4 regions of the Streptomyces sp. NPDC111516 genome follow, and region 1 is predicted to be linked to each of the others. Evidence: riboswitches for the same ligand, from Rfam matches in the RefSeq annotation. Region 1 holds a riboswitch; each other region holds the start of a gene.

Evidence for each region. Region 1 has a riboswitch for cobalamin ahead of ACZ7L9_RS07240 (ribonucleoside-diphosphate reductase subunit alpha). Riboswitches for the same ligand answer to the same signal wherever they lie in the genome.
Region 2: linked by a shared signal. The riboswitch ahead of ACZ7L9_RS28065 (ABC transporter substrate-binding protein) and the one ahead of ACZ7L9_RS07240 (ribonucleoside-diphosphate reductase subunit alpha) in region 1 are both predicted to bind cobalamin.
Region 3: linked by a shared signal. The riboswitch ahead of ACZ7L9_RS27210 (ABC transporter substrate-binding protein) and the one ahead of ACZ7L9_RS07240 (ribonucleoside-diphosphate reductase subunit alpha) in region 1 are both predicted to bind cobalamin.
Region 4: linked by a shared signal. The riboswitch ahead of ACZ7L9_RS00345 (cobalamin biosynthesis protein) and the one ahead of ACZ7L9_RS07240 (ribonucleoside-diphosphate reductase subunit alpha) in region 1 are both predicted to bind cobalamin.

The regions. Positions count from the first base shown of each region.
Region 1 covers NZ_JBVKBV010000002.1:356,984-360,182, forward strand. The annotation lists gene ACZ7L9_RS07240 (ribonucleoside-diphosphate reductase subunit alpha) at 1-1,643, opposite strand, end outside; cobalamin riboswitch at 1,783-1,910, opposite strand; gene mctP (monocarboxylate uptake permease MctP) at 2,066-3,199, opposite strand, start outside.
Region 2 covers NZ_JBVKBV010000018.1:124,442-127,640, reverse strand. The annotation lists gene ACZ7L9_RS28070 (FecCD family ABC transporter permease) at 1-1,040, opposite strand, end outside; gene ACZ7L9_RS28065 (ABC transporter substrate-binding protein) at 1,037-2,077, opposite strand; cobalamin riboswitch at 2,136-2,325, opposite strand; gene ACZ7L9_RS28060 (beta-ketoacyl-[acyl-carrier-protein] synthase family protein) at 2,405-3,199, opposite strand, start outside.
Region 3 covers NZ_JBVKBV010000017.1:81,128-84,326, reverse strand. The annotation lists gene ACZ7L9_RS27230 (aspartate/glutamate racemase family protein) at 1-129, opposite strand, end outside; gene ACZ7L9_RS27225 (GNAT family N-acetyltransferase) at 205-564, opposite strand; gene panD (aspartate 1-decarboxylase) at 596-1,021, opposite strand; gene ACZ7L9_RS27215 (hypothetical protein) at 1,255-1,464, shown strand; cobalamin riboswitch at 1,539-1,690, shown strand; gene ACZ7L9_RS27210 (ABC transporter substrate-binding protein) at 1,730-2,716, shown strand; gene ACZ7L9_RS27205 (FecCD family ABC transporter permease) at 2,713-3,199, shown strand, end outside.
Region 4 covers NZ_JBVKBV010000001.1:60,277-63,475, reverse strand. The annotation lists gene ACZ7L9_RS00350 (cobyric acid synthase) at 1-432, opposite strand, end outside; gene ACZ7L9_RS00345 (cobalamin biosynthesis protein) at 429-1,442, opposite strand; cobalamin riboswitch at 1,588-1,715, opposite strand; gene ACZ7L9_RS00340 (hypothetical protein) at 1,889-2,119, opposite strand; gene ACZ7L9_RS00335 (inorganic phosphate transporter) at 2,196-3,199, opposite strand, start outside.

The DNA.
Region 1 (3,199 bases):
GAGATCTGCGTGGAGAGCGCGCGGGCCTCGGGGGAGTCGAACGGCAGCCGCAGCTGGAAGAAGACGTCCTGCAGACCCATGGCCCCGAGGCCGACGGGGCGCCACTTCGCGTTGGAGCGGCCGGCCTGCTCGGTCGGGTAGAAGTTGATGTCGACGACCCGGTCGAGGAAGGTCACGGCGGTACGGACGGTGGCGTCCAGCCGCTCCCAGTCGATGGAGCCGTCGGCGACGAACGCGCCGAGGTTGACCGAACCCAGGTTGCAGACGGCCGTCTCGCCGTCGTCGGTGACTTCGAGGATCTCGGTGCACAGATTTGACGAGTGGACGACGCGGCCCGGCTCGGCGGTCTGGTTCGCGGTGCGGTTGGAGGCGTCCTTGAACGTCATCCAGCCCTGGCCGGTCTGCGCCAGGGTCCGCATCATCCGGCCGTACAGCTCACGGGCCGGCATCGACTTGCGGGCCAGCCCCTTGGCCTCGGCGGCCCGGTACGCGGCGTCGAACTCGTCGCCCCACAGGTCGACCAGCTCGGGCACGTCCGCGGGCGAGAACAGCGACCAGTCACCGTCCGCGTCGACCCGGCGCATGAACTCGTCCGGGATCCAGTGCGCCAGGTTGAGGTTGTGCGTACGCCGCTGGTCCTCGCCCGTGTTGTCGCGCAGCTCCAGGAACTCCTCGATGTCCGCGTGCCAGGTCTCCAGATAGACGGCGGCGGCGCCCTTGCGACGGCCGCCCTGGTTGACCGCGGCGACGGAGGCGTCGAGCGTCTTCAGGAACGGCACGATGCCGTTGGAGTGCCCGTTGGTGCCACGGATCAGCGAACCGCGGGCGCGGATGCGGGAGTACGAGAGACCGATGCCGCCCGCGTGCTTCGAGAGCCGCGCCACCTGGTGGTAGCGGTCGTAGATCGAGTCGAGCTCGTCGAGCGGGGAGTCCAGCAGGTAGCAGGAGGACATCTGCGGGTGCCGGGTGCCGGAGTTGAACAGGGTCGGCGAGGACGGCAGATAGTCGAGCCGGCTCATCAGCCCGTACAGCGCCGCGACTTCGTCCAGGGCCCGTTCCGAGTCGTTCTCGGCGAGCCCGGAGGCGACCCGCAGCATGAAGTGCTGGGGCGTCTCGATGACCTGGCGGGTGTGCGGGTGGCGGAGCAGATAGCGGCTGTGCAGGGTCCGCAGCCCGAAGTAGCCGAAGCGGTCGTCGGCGCCGTCGGCGAGCGAACGCTCCACCAGCGCGTCGAGGGCGGCCGCGTGCAGCGCGACGAACTCGGCGGTGCGGTCCGCGATCAGGCCCTCGCGGTGCCCGACGGCGACCGAGGCGGAGAAGGAGACTGCGCCCTGGCCGGCCGCCTCGTCGGCGATGGCGAGGGTCAACAGCCGGGCGGCGAGCCGGGAGTAGGCAGGGTCCTCGGAGATCAGCCCCGCGGCGGCCTCGGTGGCCAGCGCGCGCAGCTCGGCCTCGTCCGCCCGGGCGCTGCGGCCGCGCAGCGCGGCGGCGGCGACCCGACCGGGGTCGGTGTCGGGCAGATCGACGGTGAGGTCGGTCAGGGTCCGCAGCAGTGCGGTCCTCGGTCCGTCGTGTGCGGTTGCCTCGGACTCGGCCACTTCGGACACGGCGGCTGAAGCCGGATCGGCTGGCGCGATGGTCACGTGGTGCTCTCCCTCGCTCGGCTCGGGGCCGGCGGGGAACGGGGCAGCCGGGCAGAGGCGGGCCCGGGCCGGGGCAGCACTCCGTACGGCGTCCACCGGCCCAACCGCGAGGCCCGGACGTCTGGCATCCGGTTCGGTCGAGCCGGATGCACTGTCGGCAGGTCCTCGGACTTACTCGGGGGTGCGCAAAAGCGCACCGAACACACCGTTGCGGGACAGTTCCGGATTCGCACCGGATTCCCCTGCGGCGACAGCGAGCATGAGCATACATGTGGGGGCCGCCGGATGAGACAGCCCCCACATGTTGTGTCGCGTAACGGAACTCGGGACGCGCGTACGGCCCGTTGCTGAGCGCACGGACGGCCCGTCGCGCCCCGTTGGAAGGGGCTCGACGGGCCGTCGTACGGCTGTGGGAGCGGCCGTCAGTGGCCGCCGCCCGGTGCCCCAGCCGTGGCCGGCGGGAGTTCCACCTGGACGCCACGGTCGCCCGCGTCGGCCGTGTAGTCGGCCGGCGAGGTCTCGTCGACCCCGGCGGGCGCCTTCACGGCGTTCAGGACGAAGGTGAGCACCACCGTCACCACCGCGTTCAGCACGAACGCGGTCAGGCCGATGTAGCCGATCTCGCCGATGCCCGGGATCTCCTTGGACGACCCGCCGAAGTGCGCCTGGGTCGGGCTGGCGACGCCGTACGCGGCCACCGTCCCGTACACCATGCCGACCGCCCAGCCCGCGAGCAGCGCCCAGCGGTGGAACCAGCGGGTGAACAGGCCGCCGACCAGGGCCGGCATCGTCTGGAGGATCCAGATCCCGCCGAGCAGCTGGAAGTTGATCGCGACCGTCTTGTCCATGGTGAGGACGAAAGCGAGCGCGCCGACCTTCACCAGCAGCGACACCAGCTTGGAGACCTTGGTCTCCTGCTCCGGGGTCGCGTCCGGCTTCAGGAAGTCCTTATAGATGTTGCGGGTGAAGAGGTTCGCCGCGGCGATCGACATGATCGCTGCGGGCACCAGCGCGCCGATGCCGATGGCCGCGAACGCGACGCCCGCGAACCAGTCCGGGAACATGTTCTCGAACAACTGCGGGATGGCCAACTGCCCGTTGTCGACCTTGATTCCGGCGGCGATCGCCATGAAGCCGAGCAGCGCCAGCAGGCCGAGCATCAGAGAGTACAGCGGCAGGATCGTGGTGTTGCGCCGGATCACATTGCGGCTGCGGCTGGAGAGCGTCGCGGTGATCGAGTGCGGATACATGAACAGCGCCAGCGCCGAGCCCAACGCCAGGGTGGCGTATCCCCATTGACCCGCCTCGCCCGGCGCCAGCGCGCCGCGCGGCTTGCCGGTCGCCGGGTTGGTCTGCGAGAACGCCTCGCCCGCCTTGGCGAAGATGTCGTGGAATCCGCCCAGCTTGATCGGGATGTAGATGATCGCCACCGCGATGACCAGATAGATCAGCCCGTCCTTGACGAACGCGATCAGCGCGGGCGCCCGCAGACCGGACGAGTAGGTGTACGCGGCGAGCACCGCGAACGCGATCAGCAGCGGCAGGTCCTTGATGAA
Region 2 (3,199 bases), on a different contig from region 1:
GCGGGCACGCCGATGAGCGCGGTGACGACACCCACCGGCACCTCCTGCGGGTCGAGGACCGTCCTGGCGAGCGTGTCGACCCAGACCAGGAACACGGCCCCGGCCAGTGCGGTGACCGGCAGCAGGCGCCGGTGTCCGGAGCCGGCGAGTGCCCGGGCGGCGTGCGGGAGTACCAGGCCGACGAAGCCGATGGCGCCGGCCGAGCTGACGAGTGCGGCGGTCAGCAGCGCGGTCGTGCAGAGCAGCACGATCCGGGCGCGGGCGACCTGGACGCCGAGCGCGGCGGCGGCGTCCGGGCCGAACGCGAAGGCGTCGAGCGTACGGGCGTGTCCGAGGCAGACCAGCAGCGTCAGGACAAGAACGGCGGAGCAGATCCACACGTCGGTCCAGCCGACCCCGCTGAGCGAGCCGAGCAGCCAGAACAGCACCCCGCGGGTCTGCTCGGCGTCGGCGGAGGTCATTACCACGAAGGAGGTGAGCGCGGAGAACAGCTGCATAGCCGCCACACCGGAGAGGACGACCCGGTCGGTCGTGCCGCCCAGGGTGTGGCTCAGCAGCAGAACGAGGGCGAACGAGCACAGTGCGCCGATGAACGCGCCGGCCGAGATCGACACCGCTCCCCCACCGACCCCGAGGACGACGACCACGACCGCGCCGGTCGACGCGCCGGAGGAGACGCCGAGGACGAACGGGTCGGCGAGCGGGTTGCGGAGCAGGGACTGCATGACGGTGCCGCACACCGCGAGTCCGGCGCCGCACACCGCCGCGAGCAGGGTGCGTGGCATGCGCAGGTTCCAGATGATGCCGTCCCGGATCGGGGTGAGCCGCGTCCGGCCCCAGCCGAGGTGGGCGGCCACCGTGGACCAGACGTCGGCGACGGAGATGCGGGCGGGGCCGATGGTTACGGCGACCGCGACGGACAGCACGAGCAGCGCGACGCCGCAGGCCCACAGGACCCCGCCGCGCAGCTTCCGTACACCGTCCCCGCCTTGGGAGGCTCGCCGCGCGCCCTCCGCCCAGGTCCGCTCGGTGTCCGTCACTGCGCGAGCCCGAACGTGCGCAGCCCGGCGGCGACGCGTTCCACGCCCTCGACCGTCCGGATGGACGGGTTCATGGCCTGGCCGCTGAGCAGGATGTACCGCTGGTGCCTGACGGCATCCATGTTCTTCGTGGCGGGGTTGGACTCCAGGAATTCGATCTTCTTCGCGGCGCTCTCGGCGGTCTGTGCCTTGCGGGTCAGGTCACCGATGACCAGGACGTCGGGGTTGCGGTCGGCGACGGTCTCCCAGCTGATCTGCGGCCATTCCTCGTGCGTGTCGTCGAAGACGTTCTTCGCGCCGAGTTCCCCGGTGATGACTCCAGGTGCTCCGCAACAGCCGGCCAGGTACGGGGCCTTGGAGTCGGAGAACCAGTAGAGGAGAGTGGTACCGGAGGCGTCGATGGACCCGGTCGCCTTCTCCACCCGGGCCCGCAGCCGCGCCACGAGCGTGTCGCCGCGCTTCTGCACGCCGAACATCCTGGCCAGGTCGTGCACTTCGCCGTAGACGATGTCCATGGTCAGTGGCTCGATACGGGCTCCGTCGCCGCCGCCGCTGTTGTCCTTGCCGGTGCAGTCGGCGGGCGAGACATAGGTGGGGACGCCCAGTTCCTCGAACTGTTCGCGGGGGGCGACGCCGCCCTTGGCGAGGGTCGACTCGAACGACGCGCTGATGAAGTCGGGCTCCTGGTCGAGGACCTTCTCCGACGAGGGCCGGTTGTCGGCGATCCTGGGGACCTCGGCGTTGGCCTTCTCCAGGCCCTTCATCACCGGGTCGGTCCAGGTCGCGGTGGCGGCGAGCCGGTCGGCGAGGCCGAGGGACAGCAGGATCTCCGTCGACCCCTGGTCGACCGAGACGGCGCGGTGCGGCGGGGCTTCGACGGTGACGGTGCGTCCGCAGTTCTTCAGCGTCACGGGATATCCGTCGGCAGAGCCGGACTTCGCGGCGGAGTTGCTCGTTCCGCGGCCGCAGGCGGTCAGCAGGACGAGTCCCGCCGTGAGCAGGGCGATGGTGCGGACGGGGCTGGCTATGGACGGCACGGAGTCCCTCTGCGTCTCTGGGCCCATGCGCGGAGCCCGTTGGAGTTCTGCGCCCGGTACCGGGTCGCAGCCGCCAGCAGGTCTTCGGACTCGGGTTCCTTCGGACGGGACGCCTTCCCAGGACACCCGAGGGTGGGTCCCAGTGGCCGTGGCCCCGCCCGTCCCCCTCACCGCTGCGCGTCAGTTCCGGATTCTCACCGGATTCCCTGACTCCTACATGGAGTTCGACTGGCCCCGGCAAGCTATCACGAGCGTCTATGCAGCTCATGGGCGGTGTGGCCGGTGGTACGCCGGGCGGTGCCCCCGGTCGCACCACCCGCCCGACGCCTACGGACGCTGAAGGGCGATCACGGCGTTGTGTCCGCCGAATCCGAAGGAGTGGCTGATGGCGCGCCGGACAGGCAGCCGCAGAGGTTCTTCGGTGACGCAGTTGATGTCGAACTCGGGTGCCGGTGTGTGCAGGTTGGCGATCGGCGGTACGACTCCGCGCTGGAGCGTGAGGACGGTCAGTCCGGCCTCGATCGCTCCGGCCGCCCCCATGCAGTGCCCCAGCACGCCCTTCGGGGCGGTGACGGGCGGCCGGTGCGGGTAGACCCGGCCGATGAGGGCGGCCTCGGTGGCGTCGTTGAGCGGCGTCGCCGTGCCGTGCGCGTTGATGTGCTCGACGTCCTCGGCCGCCCAGCCCGCGTCGTGCAGCGCGGCTTCGACGGCCGCCTGGGCGACCGCGCCGGACGGGTGCGGGGTGGTGGGGTGGTGGGCGTCGGTGGTGGCGCCGGTGCCCGCGAGCAGTGCCCGGGGTCCGGCGCCCCGGGCTGCGGCGTCGGCCGCCCGTTCCAGCACCATGACGGCGGCGCCCTCGCCCATGACCAGCCCGGCACGGTCGGCCGCGAAGGGCCGGCACCGCCTGGCCGGGTCGCCGTGTGCCCGGGCCGCGGCTCCGGACCGGGCGAACCCGGCCATGGCGGCCGGGTAGACGATCGACTCGGTGGCTCCGGCGATCGCGATGTCGCACTGCCCGGTGACCAGGAGATCGCGGGCGACGGACAGGGCGGTGACACCGGACGAACACGCGGTGCACGGTGCCATGCTGGGACCGGTGGCCCGCAACTGGATCGCGATCTC
Region 3 (3,199 bases), on a different contig from region 1:
GTCCCTGGCCCGGGCGAGCAGGTTCTCGGACACGAGATGGCGCAGGGCGAGTCCGGGATGATCCGTGTCCCGGAGCGCGTCGAAGACCGGGACGTGGACCGGGGAGGTGTGCAGAAGTGCGAGTGTCATCGACCGAACGTACAACTCCCCGGTCCGGGTCGGGTCATCGGCCGAGTGGATCGGTGCAGTCCGCCGTGTTGATCACTACAACTCGGGGTGGGACGTGAGCTGCGCCTTCGCCCGCTCCACCAGTTCGGCCGGGGCCTCGGGAGCCCGGTCGGGGTGGCGCTCCGCCCACTTCGCGGCGTACGGGCAGAGCGGGACGACCGGGACACCCTCGCGGCCCGCCATGGCGTAGAACTCCTGGACGAGGGCGCCCGCGATGCCCTTGCCCTCGTGGCCGGGCTCGACGACGGTGTGCACGGCGACGAGCGCCGCGGGGTCGCCTTCCATCACGAAGTACGCGATGACTCCGGCGGCCTTCCCGTTCTCGTACGCGAGGAGGTTGCCGCGCGTGCGGTCGTCGCGGATGTCGAGTTCGATCCGGTCGGTCTGTTCTGCCATGACGGGTGCTCCCTCAGTGGTCGAGCCGGGGTCAGCGCGCCGCTGGGAGGGCGTGCGGGCTCCGTTCGGTGGCGGTGCCGGGTACGGGCTCGGAGGCATCGGCGCCGAGCGCGACGATCCGGTTGTCGGCATCGACATGCACGATACGCGGGGTCAGGCCGCGCGCCTCGGCGTCGTCGACCTGGGCGTAACTGATCAGGATGACCAGGTCACCGGGGTGGACGAGGTGGGCGGCGGCGCCGTTGACGCCGATGACACCGGAGCCGCGTTCGCCCTCGATGACGTACGTCTCCAGGCGTGCACCGTTGTCGATGTCGACGATGTGCACCAGCTCGCCGGGCAGCAGGTCCGCCGCTTCCATCAACTCGGCATCGACGGTGACGGAACCGACGTAGTGCAGGTCGGCCTGGGTCACGGTGGCCCGGTGGATCTTGGACTTGAACATCGTGCGCAGCAATCTGTACTCCTGGAAGAGGGCTCCCTGCCAGCTTTGTGCAGGTCAAGGGCGTTCTTCACTGTACAACTGCACGCCTTGGACTCGTAGATTGCAGAGAACATCAGTTCACGCTCGCGAGCAGGCTCCCTGCCTGCGATTCCGCGCGAATCAGGCTGTTGCAACGCGGCCGATCGGGCACCTGACCGGAAGGCCATCTCGGAATTCTGGGGGACTGATGCTGATCAGATGCTGACTTGACGGCACCACTCAGCAGGCCACGGCCTGTTACGGGACACGCCCACCGGGCCAACGGCCGTAGCCGCGCCCAGCCGACCGCCGCCGTGGTGGACGCGCAGAGCGTGAAGGTTTCGGGAAACGTTACCGAGACCAGCCAGGGCATCTACGCCGGCAAGAAGATCAAGGGACGCAAGCGTCGTCTGATCACCGACACCACAGCAGCCTGAATGGTGGTCAGATGCCCTCGGTCGTCGCGGACCTCGGCGTCCGGGGCCGACCAGGGCCGACAACGCACGGGTCGGGACCTGTCGGAATGCGCGGTCTGACAGAATGGGCTTCGAAAATTCAGGCGACGCGCGTCAGGAAACCGGTGTGAATCCGGTACGGTCCCGCCACTGTGACCGGGCTGCAGCAGCCCGGAAGCCAGATACTGGCCGCGCCGCCTTCTCGTACGACCCAGGGGACGAGGACATCCCCCGGAAAGGCTCGGCCATGCCCCGGATCCGCCGTGTACCACTCGCGCTCATACCGCTGCTTCTGCTGCCGCTCACCGGATGCGGCTCCGGCACGGACGGCGAGGACAAGGCAAAGGCCGCACCGGCCGTCGACGGTTTTCCCTACACGGTCACCAACTGCGGTACGAAGACGACCTTCGACGCCCCGCCGAAGCGGGTCGTCACCATGAACCAGCACGTCACCGAGATCGTGCTGGCCCTCGGGCTCCAGGACCGGCTGACCGGGACGGCCTACCTGGACGACAGCATCCTGCCGGAGTACCGGTCCGCGTACGCCGGGACCAAGGTGCTCGCGAAGGAGTACCCCTCCAAGGAGGTGCTGCTCGGCGCCAACCCCGACTTCGTCTACGGCGGGTACAGCAGCGCCTTCGACAAGGCCAAGGGCCTGGACCGGGCGGGACTTCAGAAGGACGGCATCAACACCCGGCTGAACATCGAGAACTGCACCAAGGGCAAGGTCGGTATCGATCAGCTCGCCACCGAGATCACCCAAGTCGCCAGGATCTTCGGCGTACCGGAACGCGGCAGGAAGCTGATCGCCGAGGAGCGACAGAAGATCACGACGGTCGAGGCAGGGCTCAAGGGCTCCTCACGTCCCTCGGTGTTCGTGTACGACTCCGGCGACAGCTCCGCGTTCACGGCGGGCGGCAAGGGCATCGGCAACGAGATCGTCCGGCTCGCCGGGGGCCGGAACGTCTTCGCGGACCTCGACGCCACCTTCGGCGACGTGTCCTGGGAGCAGGTCATCAAGCGCAAGCCCGAGGTGGTCGTGATCTACGACTACGGAGGCACCACGATGGCAGCCAAGAAGAAGCGGCTGCTGAACGATCCGGCACTCGCGAACGTGCCGGCGGTCAGGAACAAGAAGTTCGCGGTGCTCCCGCTGTCCTCGGCGGTGCTCGGTGTCCGGGTCGCCGACGCCGTGCAGGACCTGGCCGGGCAGCTGCACCCCGGCACTCCGTGAGCGCGGAGTCCGCCCGCCCCGGCCCGAAGTCCGTCCTGCGCTCGGCCCCTGTCGTGATCGGCGTCCTCACGGTGCTGCTGCTCGCGGCGGCGGTGGCCGGTCTGGCGCTCGGCCCGGTACGGATTCCGCCGGGCGAGGTATTGAGTACGGTCCTGGGCGGTGAACGCACCGGTGCGTACCCGACGATCGTGTGGGAGGTACGGATGCCCAGGGTGCTGCTCGGGGCCGTCGTCGGCGCCGGGCTGGCCCTGTCGGGCACGGTGCTCCAGGCGCTGGTGCGCAACCCGTTGGCCGATCCGTTTCTGCTGGGCGCCTCGTCCGGGGCGTCAGCGGGCGCCGCCGTGGTCGTCGTGCTGGGGGTCGGCGCCGGAGCGGCCACCGACGTGGCGCTGCCCATTGCCGCGTTCGCCGGGTCCATGGCCGCGCTGGTCGCCGTCTACGCGATGGCCCGGCGCGGCGGCACCATGACAACGGGCCGACTGA
Region 4 (3,199 bases), on a different contig from region 1:
CCGCAGATTGATCTCGGCCGGACTGCCCGCCCCCTCGCAGATCACTGCGTCATACGTGCCCCGAAGCTGCTCCAGACAGTCGACGACCGTGGAGAGAAGCGCTTCCTGCCGGCCCCCGTGGTAGCCGCGCGCGCTCATCTCGCCCACCGGTCTGCCCATCAGGACGACCTGGCTGGATCGGTCGCCGCCGGGCTTGAGCAGGACCGGGTTCATCAGCGCGGTCGGCTCGACCCGTGCGGCCTGGGCCTGCATGGCCTGGGCGCGGCCGATCTCGGCACCCTCGCGGGTGACGAACGAGTTCAGCGACATGTTCTGCGCCTTGAAGGGCGCCACCTTCACACCCCGGCGTACGAGCCAGCGGCAGATGCCCGCGGTGACGACGCTCTTGCCCGCGTCCGAGGTGGTTCCGGCGACCAGCAGTCCGCCGCTCATGTCCGTCTCCGTCCTGCGATCGAAGGTCCTGCGATCGAACGTCCTGCCATCGGGCGTTCCGCGATCCGTCGGGCGGCGAGGGCCACGCCCAGTCGGCCCGCCACGCACACGCCGAGGGCCAGCGCACTCACCCGGCGCGACAGCCGTACCGCGCGTTCGATGTCCTGGCTCTCCACCGCCCGGCCCGTCTCCCCGTTGAGGACGGGACGGTGCTCGACGCGGCCGCCGTACGCGAGCGTCCCGCCGAGCCGCACGCCGAGCGCGCCCGCGAACGAGGCTTCCACCGGGCCCGCGTTGGGGCTCGGGTGCTTGGCCGCGTCGGCTCGCCACGCCCGTGCCGCTCCACGTGACCGCCCCCCGGAGGCCACGGCGAGCAGGGCGGTGAGCCGGGCACCGGGCCACCCCGCGAGGTCGTCGAGGCGGGCCGAGGCCCAGCCGTAGCGCCGGTGGCGGGGCGACTTGTGGCCGACCATGGCGTCGAGCGTGTTCGCGGCCCGGAAGCCGACGAGCCCGGGCACACCGGCCAGCGCACCCCACACCAGGGCGCCGACCACGGCGTCCGAGGTGTTCTCGGCCACGGACTCCACCACGGCACGGGCGATCTGCGGCCCGTCGAGGGAGTGCGGATCGCGCCCGCACAGATGCGGCAGCCGCTCGCGGGCGCGGTCGATGTCACCGGCGGCCAGGGCGTCGCCGATGCTCCGGGCCTCACGCCCCAGGGAGGTACCACCGACGACGGACCAGGTGGCGGCCGCGGTCAACGCGACGGCGGCGGCTGGGTGGCCGCGTACGGCACGGGTGATCAGCGCGGCACCACCCGCGGCACCTCCGGCGCAGACGAGGGTGTGCAGCGCGCCCCACCCGCGGTGGTCGCGCCACAACCGGCGCTCGACGCCCGCCGCGGCCCGCCCGAAGGCGGCGACCGGATGCCCCCTGCGGGGGTCACCGAGCAGCAGATCGCCGATCAGGCCGGCTGTGGCGCCGTACGCGAAAACGCGGTCGGCACGCACGGCTCAACCGGCCGTTACGCCTCGAAGGAGCTTCGTACAGGCGGCTCTCGACGAGAGCGCCACAGCAACGGACGCACGGCAGCCAGGCATGGCGATATGTCCTCACTCAGGGTCCGCGCCCTGGTTCGACGTGACCGGCGACGAGAGTCTCCTGGCTCCCGGATCCGCAGTTCCCCCGGCCTTCCAGCCCGCTCGCGCGTGCCGTGACTTCCGTGTGGGGGACTGCTCCCCGGTGACAGTGGCGGGACCGCGCCGGATTCGCACCGGCTTCCTCTGCTGTCGCCGTAATTGGCTCCGGCAGTCCATCACGCTCCGCGAACGCCCGTCAACCTGCCGTTGACCTGCGACGGCGCAGTGTGCTGAGGCCCACACCGGGTCGGGCGCAGCACTTCGGGCCGGACACACGGCGTGTGTCCGGCCCGAAGTGGGAGCGCGCGCGGCCGCTCTCAGGCGACGATCAGATAGATCCCGTACGCGACCGCTGCCGCGCACAGCGCGAAGCAGACGTACGCACCGGCGCGGGCCAGTAGCAGTGAGCCGCCGGAGCCGCCCTGCGTGGCCGGTTCGGGCTGCTTGGAGAGGCCGACGATGCCCAGGGTGAAGAGGCCGACCAGCGCGACGGTGGCGACGAGGGAGACGCCGAAGACGGTGCCGAGGGCTGCCCAGTCGATTTTCATGCTGAATCCTTTAGACGGCGGGCCCGGACGGCGGGCCCGGACGGCGGGCCCGGGCGGACCGGCCTGGACGGTCGGCCTAGACGGTGGCGGGTCGCGCCGGGTCCGGGGTGGTTCCGGCCGGGGCCGGAATGGTGGTCTTGAGGTCCTGCGCCGCTGCCTGGGCCGCGGTGAGCGGTGGGCTGACGGCGGCGATGGCCGTGGTGACGACACCCGCGGGCTCGGTGATGCCGTCAGCCGGTGCGACATCGCCGTGGCCGACCGGCTTGCGGCGCGACAGCATCCAGATCGCCCCGGAGCCCACGACCAGCAGCGCCGCGACGACCACGACGCCCCAGGTGCCCTGTTTGGTGAGGAATTCCGCGCCCGCGCCGACCAGGCCCGCGGCCGGCAGGGTCAGACCCCAGGCGACGAACATCCGGGTGGCGGTGGACCAGCGGACCACACCGCCCTGGCGGCCGAGGCCCGCGCCCATCACGGCGCCGGAGCAGGACTGGGTGGTGGAGAGGGAGAAGCCGAGGTGCGAGGAGGCCAGGATGACCGTGGCCGCACTGGTCTGGGCGGCGAAGCCCTGCGGCGGCTTGAGGTCGGTGAGGCCGCTGCCCATGGTGCGGATGATGCGCCAGCCGCCCAGATAGGTGCCGAGCGCGATGGCCAGACCGGCGGAGACGATCACCCAGACCGGCGGGTTGGAACCGGGGTGCAGGACGCCCCCGGTGACCAGCGCCAGGGTGATGATGCCCATGGTCTTCTGCGCGTCGTTGGTGCCGTGGGCGAGGGAGACGAGTCCGGCCGAGGCGATCTGACCGGCGCGGTAGCCCTTGGCGGTGGCCTTTTCCTGGGCGTCGTTACGGATCTTCCCGCCGATCCGGTACGTCAGCCTGGTGGCCAGCATCGCGGCCAGACCGGCGACGATCGGGGCGGCGACCGCGGGGAGCAGCACCTTGGTGACGACGGTGCCGCCGTTGACCGACGACCAGCCCGCCGACATCACCGCCGCGCCGATCAGGCCGCCGAACAGGGCGTGCGAGGAACTGGACGGCAGCCCGACCAGCCAGGTCAGCAGATTCCACAGGATGGCGC